DNA from 2 places in the Shinella sp. M27 genome. Region 1 is predicted to be linked to the other one. Evidence: riboswitches for the same ligand, from Rfam matches in the RefSeq annotation. Region 1 holds a riboswitch; the other holds the start of a gene.
What was found. A riboswitch is a leader RNA that binds a small molecule or an ion and turns the genes downstream of it on or off. The one in region 1 is predicted to bind thiamine pyrophosphate.
Positions count from the first base shown of each region.

Region 1 (7,766 bases):
GATGAGCTGGCAGCCGTGTTCGGCGCAGGTCGCCTTGGCGCGGCGGATTTCGTCGCGCAGCCGGTGCTCGGGTACGTTTTTCATGCGCAGTTGCACAAGCCTGACGCCGACGGGCACGAGGCGATCGATCCAGTCGGCGCTGTCGACGATGAGGTAGAAGGGGTCGAGCTTCACGAGAACACCGCCTTTCCGATGACGGGCGTGGAGGGGACGGCCATGTCGCGCGGTTCCAGCGGCACGGCCTGATGGGCGAGCCGGCCGGCGGTGATGGTCAGCGCAAAGGCCTCGGCCATGGCTGCGGGATCGCCTGCACCGGCGACGGCGGTGTTGAGCAGCACGGCATCATAGCCGAGCTCCATGACTTGGGCGGCATGCGAGGGCCGGCCGATGCCGGCATCGACGATCAGCGGCACGTCGGGGAAATGTGCGCGAAAACTCCGGAGCGCCGTCGAATTGACCGGCCCCATCGCCGAGCCGATCGGCGCGCACCAGGGCATCAACACACGGCAACCGGCTTCCAGCAGCCTTTCCGCCACGACGAGATCGTCCGTCGTGTAGGGGAAGACCTGGAAGCCCTCGTCGGTGAGGATGCGGGCGGCCGCGACGAGGCCGAAGACATCGGGCTGGAGCGTATCGTGATGACCGATCACCTCGAGCTTGATCCAGTCGGTGCGGAAGACGTCACGCGCCATCTTCGCTGTCAGCACCGCTTCCTTCACGCTGTGGCAACCGGCGGTGTTGGGCAGCACACGCACGCCGAGATCGCGGATCAGCTCGAAGAAAGCACCGCCCGACTTGCCGCCTGCGGTTTCACGACGCAGCGAGATGGTGACGATCTCCGTCTTCGAGCGCCGCACCGCCTCTGCCAGGATGGCCGGAGAGGGGTAACGGGCGGTGCCGAGCAGCAGGCGCGATTGTACGTCGATATCGTAGAGCTTCAGCATATCAGCCCCCCTGCATGGGCGAGAGGATTTCGATACGGTCATGCGCGTCGAGCGGGAACGCGGCACGGTCCTCGCGGTGCACCAGTTCGCCATTGACCGCCGTCGCCAGCCAGTCGCCCTCGTAGTCGAGGGCGAGCAGTAGGTCGGCGAGGTTTGCCGCGGCAACCTCCTGCTCCTCGCCGTTGATGATGAGGGTCATGAGGCCATCCTTTCCGGCTGGGCATGTTCGGCAAACAGCCGGCGCGCGACCTCGCTGGCCATGGCCGGCGCGAGCAGGAAGCCGTGGCGGTAGAGGCCGTTCACATGCAGGGTGTCGCCGTCTTCCGTCACCTGCGGCAGGTTGTCGGGATAGGCGGGGCGAATGCCCGCGCCCGTATCGATCAGCCGCGCCTCGCCGAAGGCGGGGTGCAGACTGTAGGCGGCGTTCAGGAGCTCCATCAGCGAGCGCGCGGCGATGGGGCCGGCATCGTCGCTTTCGATCATCGTCGCGCCGACCATGAAGCGATTGCGCTCCCGCGGGACGATGTAGATCGGATGACGCGGATGCAGCAGGCGGACGGGACGGGAAAGGGTGACGTCGCCGGTTTCAAGCCGCAGCATCTCGCCGCGTACGCCCCGCAGATTGGGCAAGCGCCCGATCTGTGCGGCCCCCGTGCAATCGACGACCCGGTCATAACGGGCCGTGTCACCGCCGGGGCCGAAGAGGAAGCGCATACGCGCCTCCTCAAGCCCCGCCGTCAGCGCGGAGAGCGCCTTGCGCGGGTCGAGATGCGCCTCCTGCCGGAAGAACAGCGCCTTGCGGAAGCGGCCGGCGAGATCCGGCTCCAGGGCGGCGATGGCCTGCTCGTCCAGCCATTCCCAGCCGCTGGTTCGTCCCGCAAAACGCTCAAGCTCACCGGCATCACGCCCGCTGGCCACGACCAGCGTGCCGCGCCGCTGCACATGGCCGGGAAGGGCGGCTTCCCACCAGTCCGCGGCGAGACGGCCGAGCGTCAGCACGGGTTCTTCCGCGCCTTCCCGTTCGCACCAGGGGGCGAGCATGCCGCCGGCAAAGCCGGAGGCACCCTGGCCGATTTTCTCGGCCCGTTCGTGAATGGTGACGTCGAAGCCGTGGCGATAGAGCTGCCAGGCGACCGTCAGGCCGGCGACGCCGGCGCCTTTGACGAGGATGCGCATGGTCATTCTCCCGCAAGCGGCATGTAGAGATCACCGCCCTCGCGGAATTTCTGGGCCATCGTCTCCAGCCCCTCCTTCTGCGCCTCGGCGCGGATATCGTGCGAAATGCGCATGGAGCAGAATTTCGGGCCGCACATGGAGCAGAAATGCGCGACTTTGTGCGCCTCCTTCGGCAGGGTCTCGTCGTGGAACGAACGCGCGGTGTCCGGGTCGAGCGAGAGGTTGAACTGGTCCTCCCAGCGGAATTCGAAGCGGGCGCGCGACAGGGCATCGTCGCGGATTTTTGCGGCCGGATGCCCCTTGGCGAGATCGGCCGCATGCGCCGCGATCTTATAGGTGATGACGCCGACCTTCACGTCGTTGCGGTCGGGCAGGCCGAGATGTTCCTTCGGCGTGACGTAGCAGAGCATGGCGGTGCCGAACCAGCCGATCATGGCCGCCCCGATGCCTGAGGTGATGTGGTCGTAGCCCGGTGCGATGTCCGTCGTCAGGGGCCCGAGCGTGTAGAACGGGGCCTCGCCGCAGGTCTTCAACTGCTTGTCCATGTTCTCCTTGATCTTGTGCATCGGCACATGGCCGGGGCCCTCGATCATGACCTGGCAGTCCTTTTTCCAGGCGATTTGCGTGAGTTCGCCGAGCGTCTCCAGTTCGGCGAACTGCGCGGCATCGTTGGCGTCGGCAATCGAGCCGGGACGCAGGCCGTCGCCGAGCGAGAAGGAGACGTCATAGGCGCGGCAGATGTCGCAGATTTCCTCGAAATGCTCGTAGAGGAAGCTTTCCCTGTGGTGATGCAGACACCACTTGGCCATGATCGAGCCGCCGCGCGAGACGATGCCGGTGACGCGGTTGACGGTGAGCGGGATGTAGTGCAGCCGCACGCCGGCATGGATGGTGAAATAATCGACACCCTGTTCGGCCTGCTCGATCAGCGTATCGCGAAAAACCTCCCAGGTGAGGTCCTCGGCAATGCCATTGACCTTCTCCAGCGCCTGGTAGAGCGGCACGGTGCCGATCGGCACAGGCGAATTGCGGATGATCCATTCGCGGATGTTGTGGATGTTGCGGCCGGTCGAGAGGTCCATGACCGTATCGCCGCCCCAGCGGATCGCCCAGACCATCTTCTCGACCTCCTCCGCCATGGAGGAGGTGACGGCGGAATTGCCGATATTGGCGTTGATCTTGACCAGGAAATTCCGGCCGATGATCATCGCCTCGGCTTCCGGATGGTTGATATTGGCGGGGATGATGGCCCGGCCGCTCGCGACCTCCTGGCGGACGAAGTCCGGTGTCACGAAATCGGGGATATGCGCGTCAAAACTTTCGCCGTCGCGGGCAAGGGCCTCTTTTGCCGCCTTGCGGCCGAGGTTTTCCCGGATTGCGATGAACTCCATTTCCGGCGTGATGATGCCGGCCCGGGCGTAGGCGAGCTGCGTCACCGACTTGCCGTCCTTCGCGCGGCGCGGGTGGTTGCGGACGGGAAATTCCGGCGTCAGGCGCTCGCCCGTTGCAAAGCCGTTATCCTCGGGGCGGACATGGCGGCCTTCGTACCCCTCGGTGTCGCCGCGGGCGATAACCCAGCTTTCGCGCAGCCGCGGCAGGCCGGCATCGATGGCGACGACGTGGTTGGGGTCGGTGTAGGGGCCGGAGGCATCGTAAACGATGACGGGCGGTTCGCCCGAGGTCGGGTGGAGCGAAATCTCGCGCATCGGCACGCGGATGTCGGGATGTTCTTCGCCGGCAATGTGGATCTTGCGCGAGGCGGGCAGGGCGCCGGTCGTGACGGTCGGGGTAAGCTTTTGGGCGGCAATATTCATCGTGAGGCTCCAAGTGTTCGTTTGGAGACCCAGTCCTAGAGCCGGAATGATGGAAGGACGCCGAGACGGAATCCGGGTTTGCGGATGTCCTGCCACAGCGCTTGCACCGTCCCTACGCCAGTATGAACTGGATCAGGTTCAACGGGTCACTGCGCTGCGAAAGCCAGCAGTATCTCAGCCCCTTGTCGGGACCCCCCTGGTGAATGCCTTAAGCAAAAACGCTGCGGGCCGATTTGTCAACATGGGTAATTTATGTAAGTAAATTCTTACGGTTTATTGCATGCGCACAAAAAGAAACGGCGGAGCATAGCCCCGCCGTTCCCTTTGAAATCATTCACGAAAACTACTCGCGTTCACCCGTGAAATTCAGCAGCAGCTGGAAGATGTTGACGAAATTGAGATACAGCGAGAGCGCACCGAACACAGCCATCTTCTGGCTCGATTCCTGGTCGATGTTTTCGGCATACTGTTCCTTGATGTTCTGCGTGTCCCAGGCGGTCAGGCCGACGAAGACGACGATGCCGATGACGGAAATCGCGAACTGCAGCGCGCTCGAGCCGAGGAAGATGTTGACGACCGAGGCGATGACAACGCCGATCAGGCCCATCATCAGGAACGAGCCGACCTTCGACAGATCCCGCTTTGTCACGTAGCCGTAGAGGCTTGTCGTGCCGAACATCGTTGCGGCGATGAAGAAGGTGCGGGCGATGCTCATGCCGGTGAAGACGAGGAATACCGAGGCGAGCGACAGGCCCATGACGGCGCAGAACGCCCAGAAGGTCATCTGGGCTGTGCCGGCCGACATTGTCTGGATCTTGAACGAGAAGAAGAAGACGAAGGCGAGCGGCGCAAGCATCACCACCCACTTCAGCGGGGAGGAGAAGATTGGCACGTAGAGCGCCGGCGTCGAGCCGACGATGAAGGCGACGAGGCCGGTGATGACGAGGCCGGCGCCCATGTAGTTGTAGACGCGCAGCATGTGCTGGCGCAGGCCCTCGTCGAAGAGGGCGGCCGATTGCGCCTGCGCGCCATAGCCAAATCGTTGTTGTACGGGTTCCATCTGAAATCTCCTTCTGGAAACGGTTGATCAGTAGAGCGTGCGGGAAAGATCCCGCGCGGTTTCGGCCAGCTCGTCGGCCTTGCGGCTTTCCGACACCAGCGCATAGGCGACATCGCCGATCTGCCAATAGGCGGCGCGGGCATTGTCGGCGTGGAAGAGCAGCACGTGCTGCACGGCAAAGGAGCCGGGGCGCACGGCGAAAAGCGACAGGCGCTCATCCTTCCGGGGCTCCAGCACCAGTTCGACGCTTGGGCCGTAGGCCGAGGGGAAGACCTGCGTGTCGACGACGCCCCAGCCCTTCGGCAGGTCCGGCAGGACGATTGCCGTCGCAGAGCGGATCTCGGCGGGGTCGAAGTTTTCCGTTTCCGGCTGAGACGCCATGTAATCGCGCAGAAGCGTCGTCTTGTGCGCCCGCACCGCCTCTTCCACGAAGACGGGCGGCGGCGTCGATGCCACGACCTCGGTTGCGCCGAAGGGGCCGAAGGCCGCATGGGCGACCCAGCCGGCGGCGACAAAGAGCGCGATGGTGGCGGCGCGGCGCAGGAAACCGAAGACGCGGCGGCGCGACAGCGCCCGTTCGAGCAGGCGTGCGGCCTCGCGCGTTTCCTGCCGCATCACCGCGCGGTGGTCGGCAAGCGCCAGGCGCAGTTCGTCGCGCACGCGCAGGTCCTTCATGATCTGGGCTGCGGTTTCGGGCCGTTCCGACAAATAGGCTTCCACCTCGATGCGCCGGCCGACGGCGAGCTGGTCGTCGACATAGGCGTTGAGATCGGCCTCGAGAATGGGGTCATTGCTTGTCATCGTCAGTGCCTCCGACGATTTTGAGATGGGTTACGGTCGCGGCCGGACCGCTCTGTTCGAAGCTGCGCAGCCGTTCGCGGGCGCGGGCAACGCGCGACATCAGCGTGCCCACCGGAATCTTCAGCGTGTCGGCCGCTTCCTGATAGGAAAGCTCCTCGATAGCGACGAGATGCAGCGCCGCGCGCTGGTCTTCCGGCAGGCCGAAGAACGCGTCGCGCAGCTGCGTGAGCCGCACCGAATGGTCCTGGTTCGCCGGCATCGCGCGTTCGGCGAGATCGGCCGCCGCATCGTGGCGGCGCTCCAGCGAGCGGCGCTGGCGCAGGCGGTCGATATGCGCATTGTGCAGAATGGACATCAGCCAGTTGCGTACATTGGCACCGGTGCGGAAGCTCGACTGCCGCTCGTAGGCTTTCACGAGTGCATCGTGCACGAGATCTTCCGCCTCGTCCGGATTGCGGACGAGCGAAAGCGCATAGCGCCTGAGCGCCGCAAGCTGTCCGATCACGTTGAAGCCGGGTGTCTTTCCGTTCATGACCCAATATACGAAAGCTGCGCGGTGCTCATTCCATCGTCATGGCAAAAAAATTCAAAGCCAATGCAGGATTGCCGCGGCGAGGACAACGTAGCGGCCGAATTTTGCGATGGTGACGACCAGCAGAAAGCGCGGGAAGGGCTCGCGCATGATGCCGGCGGCAAGCGTCAAGGGGTCACCGATAATGGGTAGCCAACTCAACAGCAGGCTCCACCAGCCGTAGCGGCGATACCAGCGTCCGGCGCGTTCCAGGCTTTCTGCGCTGACGGGAAACCAGCGCGCTTCGCGATAACGCTCGATGCCGCGCCCCAGCAGCCAGTTGACGACGGAGCCGAGCACATTGCCGGTGCCGGCGACGAGGATGAGCAAGGCCGGAGAGTGGTGCCCGAGGGCGAGCAGGCCGGCGAGCACAGCCTCGGACTGCGCGGGAACAAGGGTTGCGGCAAGGAAAGCCGCGAGGAAAAGGCCGCCATAGGCCGCAAGCGCGCTCATGGCGACGCACACCATGCCGTCAGCGATCGGTGCGCGGCAGGGATGCGATGTCGTCGCTCTTTCGACCTGTTTCGTGAAGTATCCACCGGGACGACCATGCCATTCTTCTTTCCGGGTGCCGGAATGGCCGCCTTGCTCGCCTGCCTAAGGCGGGACGATGCCGGGGAAAAGGCCGCAAAGGTGATTTCCGGCGGGGAAGTGGACGGATGACGTGGTTGTGAACGGAATGAGCCACCGCCTTGCGCTGAAGGCGTCGGTCAAGACACTCCGCATATCAGGAGATCGGCGGCGGCCCGCAGGTTCGGGCCGCCCGCACGATCGGCGCCGTGGAGGAGACGGCGGCTAAAGCAATTCCAGCAAAAGTGCGTAGCGGTTTTGCGTCCGGAATTGCGTAAAAAAATCAACCAGGGCGGTTTCGCGATTCGAAGAAAAGCGAACCCGATCTAAGGTCTTGCCCCGCTCAACAGAGCGGCGATCGATTCATCAGCATGATGTCGCTTGCCGTCAACGTCATGCGGGCCGGCTCGTCGATCTGGTCGAGCACGGCGCGGAGCGCCTTGTCGAGGCAGAACTCGACAACTTCGGCGTCCAGCGATTTGGCGGATTCGATTGCAAAGGCCACGAGACGCGCCAAGGCGATCAGCTCGGTGCTGCGGTCTTCCGTTTCTACGATGTCGATTTTCATGTCCCATGCCCCCAGAGCAATGCTCGTCTTAAGCCCTGCCTGAACTATAGGCGTGACTCCGGGTTTTTGCGCGTGACTCAAGCGTGACACACGCGGAATGGGAAACTACACGCTTTGCTTCGCTTTGGGTTGATCGGCCGCGATGCGCCAAAGCGAGGTTGCCCGAAAGGTCCAGTTTCCCTGTTTGGCAGGGGTTCCCGGCTGGAAATCCCGTATTGCAGCAACAAGGGCAAGCGCGTCCTCGCGCTTCCGGTTGACCGTT
Region 1 covers NZ_JBLZPK010000060.1:246,200-253,965, reverse strand. Annotated here, with positions in the region: gene ACOZK4_RS23220 (thiamine phosphate synthase) at 1-174, opposite strand, end outside; gene ACOZK4_RS23215 (thiazole synthase) at 171-944, opposite strand; gene thiS (sulfur carrier protein ThiS) at 946-1,143, opposite strand; gene thiO (glycine oxidase ThiO) at 1,140-2,120, opposite strand; gene thiC (phosphomethylpyrimidine synthase ThiC) at 2,123-3,934, opposite strand; TPP riboswitch at 4,026-4,142, opposite strand; gene ACOZK4_RS23195 (Bax inhibitor-1/YccA family protein) at 4,278-4,994, opposite strand; gene ACOZK4_RS23190 (anti-sigma factor family protein) at 5,022-5,795, opposite strand; gene ACOZK4_RS23185 (sigma-70 family RNA polymerase sigma factor) at 5,782-6,327, opposite strand; gene ACOZK4_RS23180 (YqaA family protein) at 6,382-6,819, opposite strand; gene ACOZK4_RS23175 (hypothetical protein) at 7,280-7,504, opposite strand; gene ACOZK4_RS23170 (TfuA-like protein) at 7,610-7,766, opposite strand, start outside.

Region 2 (7,766 bases), on a different contig from region 1:
ATGTCGAGGTCGTTGGTCGGTTCGTCGAGGATCAAAAGGTTGGTCGGGCGCGACAGGATGCGCGCCAGCATCAACCGAGCGCGCTCGCCGCCCGAGAGGTTGCGGATCGGCGTGCGGGCCTGTTCCGGCTGGAAGAGGAATTCCTTCATATAGCCGGTGACGTGGCGCTGCTCGCCATTGACCAGCAGGTTTTCGCCGCGCCCATCGGTGAGGTAATGGGCGAGCGTATCATCGAGATTCAGGTCCTCGCGGCGCTGGTCGAGCGTGGCGATCTCCAGATTGGTGCCGAGCTTCACCGTACCGCTGTCGGGTTCCAGCTGGCCGGTCAGCATTTTCAGCAGCGTCGTCTTGCCGGCACCGTTCGGGCCGACGAGGCCGATGCAATCGCCCCGGTGCACGCGGATCGAGAAGGGCGCGACGATGGTGCGCTCGCCGTAGGCCTTGGTGATCTTTTCCGCCTCGATGACAAGCTTGCCGGATTCCTGCGCATCGGAGGCGCTGGCCTGCACACTGCCCTGCGGGCCCTTGTGGCCGCGATAACGCGAGCGCAGATCGTGCAGCGCGCCGAGACGGCGCATGTTACGCTTGCGGCGTGCCGTCACGCCGTAGCGCAGCCAGTGCTCCTCGCGCTCGATCGCTTTGCCGAGCTTGTGCTGCTCCAGCTCCTCGGCTTCCAGCACCTCATCGCGCCAGGCTTCGAAATGGCCGAAACCGCGGTTGAGCCGGCGCGACTGGCCGCGATCGAGCCAGACGGTGGCGTTCGAGACCTTTTCGAGGAAACGACGGTCGTGCGAGATGACGACGAGCGCCGAGCGGGTCGATTGCAGCTCGCCTTCCAGCCATTCGATGGTCGGAAGATCGAGATGGTTGGTCGGCTCGTCGAGCAGAAGAATGTCCGGCTCCGGCGCCATGACGCGGGCAAGTGCGGCGCGGCGCGCCTCGCCGCCCGACAGCGACTTCGGGTCTTCCGTGCCGTCGAGGCCGAGATGTTCGAGCAGATAGGTGACGCGGTACGGATCGTCGCTCGGGCCAAGCCCGGCTTCGGCATAGGCCGCGACCGTGTCGTAACCATCGAAATCCGGTGCCTGGTGCAGGTAGCGGATAGTCGCGGAGGGGTGGCGGAACACTTCGCCCGACTGCGCCTCGGCAAGGCCGGCGGCGATCTTCATCAGCGTCGACTTGCCCGAGCCGTTGCGGCCGACAAGCGAGATTCGGTCGCCGGGCTCCACTTGCAGGCTCGCGCCGGCAAGCAGCGGCGTGCCGCCGAAACTCAGGAAGATATCGTCGAGTTTGAGGATGGGCGGTGCCAAGGGTCAGGCTCCTGAAAGGTCATAGGGCCGGGCGATGAGGATCGCGCGGCCGGAGGCAAGCGAAAGGCGGATCGGGCCTTCGGCGACATTGGAAATGGTGCGCGAGGAGCCGAAGGGCAACGAAAAATCATTGAGCGGATAGCGCACATTGCCGATGAAGAGGCCCGACAGCGGCGAAAGGCCGAGGATCGAAAACAGGCAACCCTTGGGCAGGTTGATGTCGAGGCTGCCCGGCAACAGTGGCCACGCCTCCTCCTCGCCGGAGGTGAGCTTGATCGCATAGCCGTCTTCGGCCAGCGACACCGCATGAAGCAGGTGCATCAGCGCATGGTCGCTGCGCTCGCCACCAAGCGCGCCGACCAGCACGATATCCTTCGCGCCGCGTTCGGTCGCGACGGACACGGCGATCGCCCCGTCGGTCTCGTTCTTGGCGACGGGATAGGGCTGGCGGTCGACACCGGGCCAGGCGGCGATGAGATCGTCCGGCGTCGAATCGAAATCGCCGACCCAGATTTCCGGCGTCACACCGAGCGCTGCGGCATGCCGCATGCCACCATCGGCCGCCACGAAGCGCGCACCGACAATATCGGCCCGCACCCGCGGCGTCACCGCAAGCGCGCCGCCGAGAAGGACGACGAAGGTCTGGTCTATCGGGGCCGGTATGGTCATGGCTGATGCCCTTAGCGCATGTTCCGGCGAAAGGGAAAGAGTTTGGCGCCGCCGCATAGGCCCGAACGGCAAAAGACCCGGATGCAGGGGAACATCCGGGTCTCGGGGAGGTCAGGGACGGGTTCGCTTAGCGGCAGACCTTGATGCGCTTGATGATCACATTGCCGTAGTAGTCGTAGGACTTGATCTTCTTGATGAAGCAGTACGGCTGATAATCGTAGCTGTAGTAGCCGGCCTGAGAAGGCGCTGCGAAGGAGACGGCAGCGATAAGGGCAACGGTGGCGGAAACGATGATCTTGCGCATGGGGTCTCTCCTGATCGGTTAACGATGAGCCTCTCTCATCCGGTGATCTGAAGGTCTCATATCCCTACCCATGCCGCTGTTCCGGATGGAACAGGGCCGGCCGCCCCGCTTGCGCGCATCCACCCCTTGCGCCGCGGCGTTTCCGGGATTATGCCTTTTTCCGCTCTAACGGGGTGCCTGCAGGTTTGCGGGCTGAGAGGCCTCACCGCCAACCCGAAGAACCTGATCCGGTTTGTACCGGCGGAGGGATTAGACGGCACAATCCAGCGCCCTATTCCCGTTTTTGACGAAACAAGGAGGCGCTGATGCGCAAGACAGTTTTTTCCTCCATCGCGGCGTTCGCCGTTTCCCTCGCCCTGCCCGCCTTCGCACAGGAAAAGACGCTCACCGTCTATACCTATGAGAGCTTCGTTTCCGACTGGGGCCCCGGCCCGAAGGTCAAGGAAGCGTTCGAAAAGACCTGCGGCTGCACGGTCGAATGGGTCGGTGTCGCCGACGGCGTGGAGCTCCTGACCCGACTGAAGCTCGAAGGCGAGGGCACCAAGGCCGATGTCGTGCTCGGGCTCGACACCAGCCTCATCACCGAGGCGAAGGCGACCGGTCTTTTCGAGGCGCACGGCCTTTCGCCTGATAACCTGACGGTGCCCGGCGGTTTTTCCGACGACACCTTCCTGCCCTATGACTACGGCCACTTCGCCGTCGTCTATGACAGCGAGACGGTGAAAAACCCGCCGACGAGCCTGAAGGAACTGGTCGAGGGCGATCCGTCGCAAAAGATCGTCATCGAGGATCCACGCACTTCGACGCCGGGCCTCGGCCTGCTGCTCTGGGTGAAATCCGTCTATGGCGACAAGGCGGGCGAGGCCTGGGGCAAGCTGAAGGACCGCGTGCTGACCGTCACGCCCGGCTGGTCGGAAGCCTATGGCCTGTTCACCAAGGGCGAGGCGCCGATGGTGCTCTCCTACACGACCTCGCCGGCCTATCACGTGATCGCGGAAAAGACCGAGCGCTATAAGGCAGCCGCCTTCTCCGAGGGCCACTATGTGCAGATCGAGGTTGCCGGCCTGACGCGCACCTCGCACGACAAGGACCTTGCCCACCAGTTCCTGACCTTCATGACCAGCCCGGATTTCCAGTCGATCATTCCGGAAACCAACTGGATGATGCCGGCCGCCAAGACGAAGGATCCGCTGCCCGCCGCCTTCGACGCACTGGTCAAGCCGGAAAAGACCTTCCTGATGTCGTCGGACGAAGTCGCCGCCAATCGCAAGGCCTGGATCGACGAATGGCTGGCCGTAATGAGCGCCAAGTAAGGAGCGGCTGAACATGTTCGCCCGCGCGGAACGACGCACACTGCGTGTCGCCGGGGGCCTTGCCCTCGGCTTCGTGCTCGTCTTCGCGGGCGCGGCAACGGCGGTGCTGCTCGCCCATGCGGGCGGCAGCGGCGCCCCGCTCTTCGATGCCTATACCTGGCGGGTGGCGCAGTTCACGCTGATGCAGGCGACGCTCTCGACGCTCCTGTCGGTGGTGCTCGCCATTCCCGTTGCCCGGGCACTTGCCCGCCAGCGGACCTTTCCCGGTCGCGTCTGGATCCTCAGGCTCTCCGTCGTGCCGCTCGGCCTGCCGTCGCTGGTGGCGGCCCTCGGCATCATCGAAATCTGGGGGCGGCAGGGCGTCGTCAACGACCTGCTGCGGCTTGGTGGGCTGGAAAGCCCCGTCAGCGTCTATGGCCTTGCCGGCATCCTGATCGCCCATGTCTTCTTCAACCTGCCGCTCGCCGCGCGGTTCCTGCTGGCGGCACTCGACCGCATCCCGCCGGAATACTGGCTGACCTCGGCCAATCTCGGCATGGGCAGCGGCGCGACCTTCCGGCTCATCGAGTGGCCGGTCATAAGGCGCGTCCTGCCGGGCATTGCCGGCCTGATCTTCATGCTCTGCGCGGCAAGCTTCACCGTGGTGCTGACGCTCGGCGGCGGGCCGGCGGCAACCACCATAGAGGTGGCGATCTATCAGGCGCTGCGCTTCGATTTCGATCCGCAGCGCGCCGTGCTGCTATCCGGCTTGCAGATCGCCGTCACGGCGGCGCTGATCTGGCTGCTCTCGCTGTTCGGCCGCCCGCCGGAAGAGGGCATGACGGCGGGGCGCGATATCAGGCGCTTCGACGGCCGGCGCCGCCGCCTGTCCGATGGCCTCATCCTGCTCGCCTTCTCGCTTTTCACCGCAGCACCGCTTGCCGCGACGCTCGTCTCTGGCCTTGCGGCCGATTTCGGCCGGCTGGCGCTCGATCCTTTGCTGCACCGGGCGCTCGCCACCAGCCTTGCCATATCCTTCGCCTCCGGCTGCCTCAGCCTCGCCATCGCGCTGCCCATCGTGCTGGTGCCGCGCCTGGCCGAGACGAGCGGCGCGGGACTTGCAACGCGACTGATGGCACGGGCGCTGCCTGCGACGGGATCGCTGATCCTGCTGGTGCCGCCGGTCGTGGTGGCGACCGGCTGGTTCCTGATGCTGCGCACCTTCGGCGAGACCGGGCGTTTCGCGCCCGTCATCATCACCGTCATCAATGCGTTGATGGCGCTGCCCTTCGTCGTGCGCGTGCTGGAGCCGGCCTACAGTACGCACCTCACGCGCACCGCCCGACTTGCGCTCAGCCTTGGCGTCACCGGGATGCATCGCCTGCGATGGATCGACTGGCCGGCACTGAAAAAACCGTTCCTCACCGCCTTCGCCTTCGCCATGGCGCTGTCGCTGGGCGACTTGAGCGCCGTCGCGATTTTCGGTGCGGAAGGTTTTGCGACACTGCCCTGGCTGCTGTTCTCGCGCATGGCGAGCTACCGCACCGCGGATGCAGCAGGCATCGCCCTCATTCTCGGCGTGATATGTCTGCTGCTGACGCTGCCCTCCACAGCCGCCGAGCGCCCAACCGAAAGCCCGTCCGCCGATGCCTGATACCGCCATTCGCCTGACTGACGTCACCGTGCGTTTCGAGGAGAAGCGGCTCGCCTTCGACTGCGCCATTCCATCCGGTGCGGCCGTCGCAGTCGCGGGTCCCTCGGGTGCCGGCAAATCGACGCTGTTCAACGTCATCGCCGGTTTCCAGAAACCGGCCTCCGGCAGCGTCACGCTGCTCGGCGAGGATATGGCCGGGCGCGACCCGGCCGAGCGGCCGGTCTCCATCATCTTCCAGGACAACAATCTCTTCGCCCATCTCACCATCGCCGACAATGTGGCGCTCGGCATCCATCCGGGCCTCAAGCTCGATGTTGCCCAGCGCCAGAGCGTGTTTGCAGCCCTTTCGCGCGTCGGGCTCGGCGGCTATGAGCGACGGCTGCCCGGCTCGCTCTCCGGCGGCGAGCGGCAGCGCGTAGCACTTGCCCGCGCGCTGGTGCGCCGCCGGCCGATCCTGCTGCTCGACGAACCCTTCGCAGCGCTCGATCCCGCCATGCGCGCGGATATGGCGCGGCTGCTTTCGGAACTGCACGCCGAGACGAAAAGCACCATGCTGTTCATCACCCACCAGCCCGACGATATCCGCCGGCTTGCCGGAGAGGTGATGTTCCTGGAGGCGGGCGTCATCCTGCTGGACGAGCCGGCGCGCGACTTCCTGTCCCGCCGCGAGCCGCCGGCAGTTGCAAAATTCCTCGGCCACACCACCATTTAGCCGGAGGAGTTGTCTTTTGACGGGATGTCGCGCCACAATTTGGACGCCCACCTGTGTCACCGGAGCCACAAGGGAACCGTTTGTCGACCAGGGAGTTGCCGGCCGGGTGTGGTGCGTCTATCTCATCCCTATGAGGACGCGAATTTTTGCACCTGCGCTGCACCTTAGGGCTGCAAGGCGGGCGTGAACCCATCAGGGGACGTGGGCAAAAGAGATGGCGAAGGTAACGCAGGAAGCTGCAACGGTATCCGGGCGCGGGGTTTTGAGACCCATCGCGGCGCTGATGCTCGCCGGCACGCTGCTGGCCGGCTGCCAGTCGATCATCGAGCAGACCTACGAGCCGACGATCTCACCTTCCTCCAATCCGCAGATCGTCGACGAGGTGCAGAAGAACGATCCGCGCGCCCAGATGGGGGCGCGTGAGCATCCCCGCATCGTCGCGAGCTATGGCGGCGAATACAAGGATGCCAAGACGGAGAAACTCGTCGCGCGCATCACCGGCGCGCTGACGATCGTTTCGGAAAATCCCAACCAGTCCTATCGAATCACCATCCTGAATTCGCCCGCCATCAACGCCTTCGCGCTGCCGGGCGGCTATCTCTATGTGACGCGCGGCCTGCTGGCGCTTGCCAACGACGCCTCGGAAGTCGCCGCCGTGCTGTCGCACGAAATGGCGCACGTGACGGCCAATCACGGCATCGAGCGGCAGAAGAAGGAAGAGGCCGAAGTCATCGCCAGCCGCGTGGTGGCAGAAGTGCTCTCCAGCAACATTGCAGGCAAGCAGGCGCTGGCGCGCGGCAAGCTCAGGCTCGCGGCCTTCTCGCGCAACCAGGAACTCCAGGCCGACGTGATCGGCGTGCGCATGCTGGGCGAAGCGGGGTACGACCCCTATGCCGCCGCGCGCTTCCTCGATTCCATGGCGGCCTATGCCCGCTTCACGGCGGTCGATCCCGACAACGACCAGAGCCTCGACTTCCTGTCGAGCCACCCCAACGCGCCGCAGCGCGTGGAGCTGGCGCGCCTGCATGCCCGCGCCTTCGGGGCGGAAGGCACGATCGGCGATCGCGGCCGCGACTATTATCTCGCCGGCATCGACGGCCTGCTCTACGGCGATGCGCCGGAGGAAGGCTATGTGCGCGGTCAGACCTTCATGCATGGCAAGCTCGGCATCCGCTTCGACGTGCCCAACGGCTTCCAGATCGACAACAAGGCCGACGCGGTTCTGGCGACCGGCCCGGGCGATGTCGCCATCCGCTTCGACGGCGTAGCCGACAGCCGTGGACAGGACCTCGTCAACTACATTTCGAGCGGCTGGGTAACCGGCCTGAAGCCGGAGACGATCCGTCCTATTTCGCTGAACGGTCTTGAGGCCGCGACCGCCAAGGCGGCCGCCGACCGCTGGGAATTCGACGTCACGGTCGTGCGCATCGACAAGCAGATCTACCGCTTCCTGACGGCCGTGCCGGCGGGTTCGAAGGCGCTGGAGCCGACGGCGGCAATTCTCAAGAGCTCGTTCCGCAAGTTGACACCGGCCGAGGTCGCCTCGCTGAAGCCGTTGCGCGTCCGCGTCGTGACGGCACGCCCCGGCGATACGGTCGCCACGCTCGCCGGCCGCATGATGGGCACCACGCGCAAGCTCGATCTCTTCCGCCTCATCAACGCGATGACGGCGACGAGCACGGTGCGGCCGGGCGAAAAATTCAAGATCATCAGCGAGTGAAGGGAATGCCCTTCGGGGCGTTCCGCGCCGCGCGAATCCTCGGGTCAAGCCCGAGGATTCTTTCCACCGGCAAAACGCCTCAGGCGTAGGCGAAATCCGTCGTCT
Region 2 covers NZ_JBLZPK010000007.1:218,065-225,830, reverse strand. Annotated here, with positions in the region: gene ACOZK4_RS02225 (ABC-F family ATP-binding cassette domain-containing protein) at 1-1,310, opposite strand, end outside; gene ACOZK4_RS02220 (thiamine diphosphokinase) at 1,314-1,979, opposite strand; gene ACOZK4_RS02215 (hypothetical protein) at 2,107-2,283, opposite strand; TPP riboswitch at 2,443-2,549, shown strand; gene thiB (thiamine ABC transporter substrate binding subunit) at 2,589-3,596, shown strand; gene thiP (thiamine/thiamine pyrophosphate ABC transporter permease) at 3,610-5,229, shown strand; gene thiQ (thiamine ABC transporter ATP-binding protein) at 5,222-5,941, shown strand; gene ACOZK4_RS02195 (M48 family metalloprotease) at 6,225-7,661, shown strand; gene ACOZK4_RS02190 (RNA polymerase factor sigma-32) at 7,741-7,766, opposite strand, start outside.
Region 2: it holds a riboswitch for thiamine pyrophosphate, as region 1 does, so the genes downstream of both, thiB (thiamine ABC transporter substrate binding subunit) here and thiC (phosphomethylpyrimidine synthase ThiC) in region 1, are expected to answer to the same signal.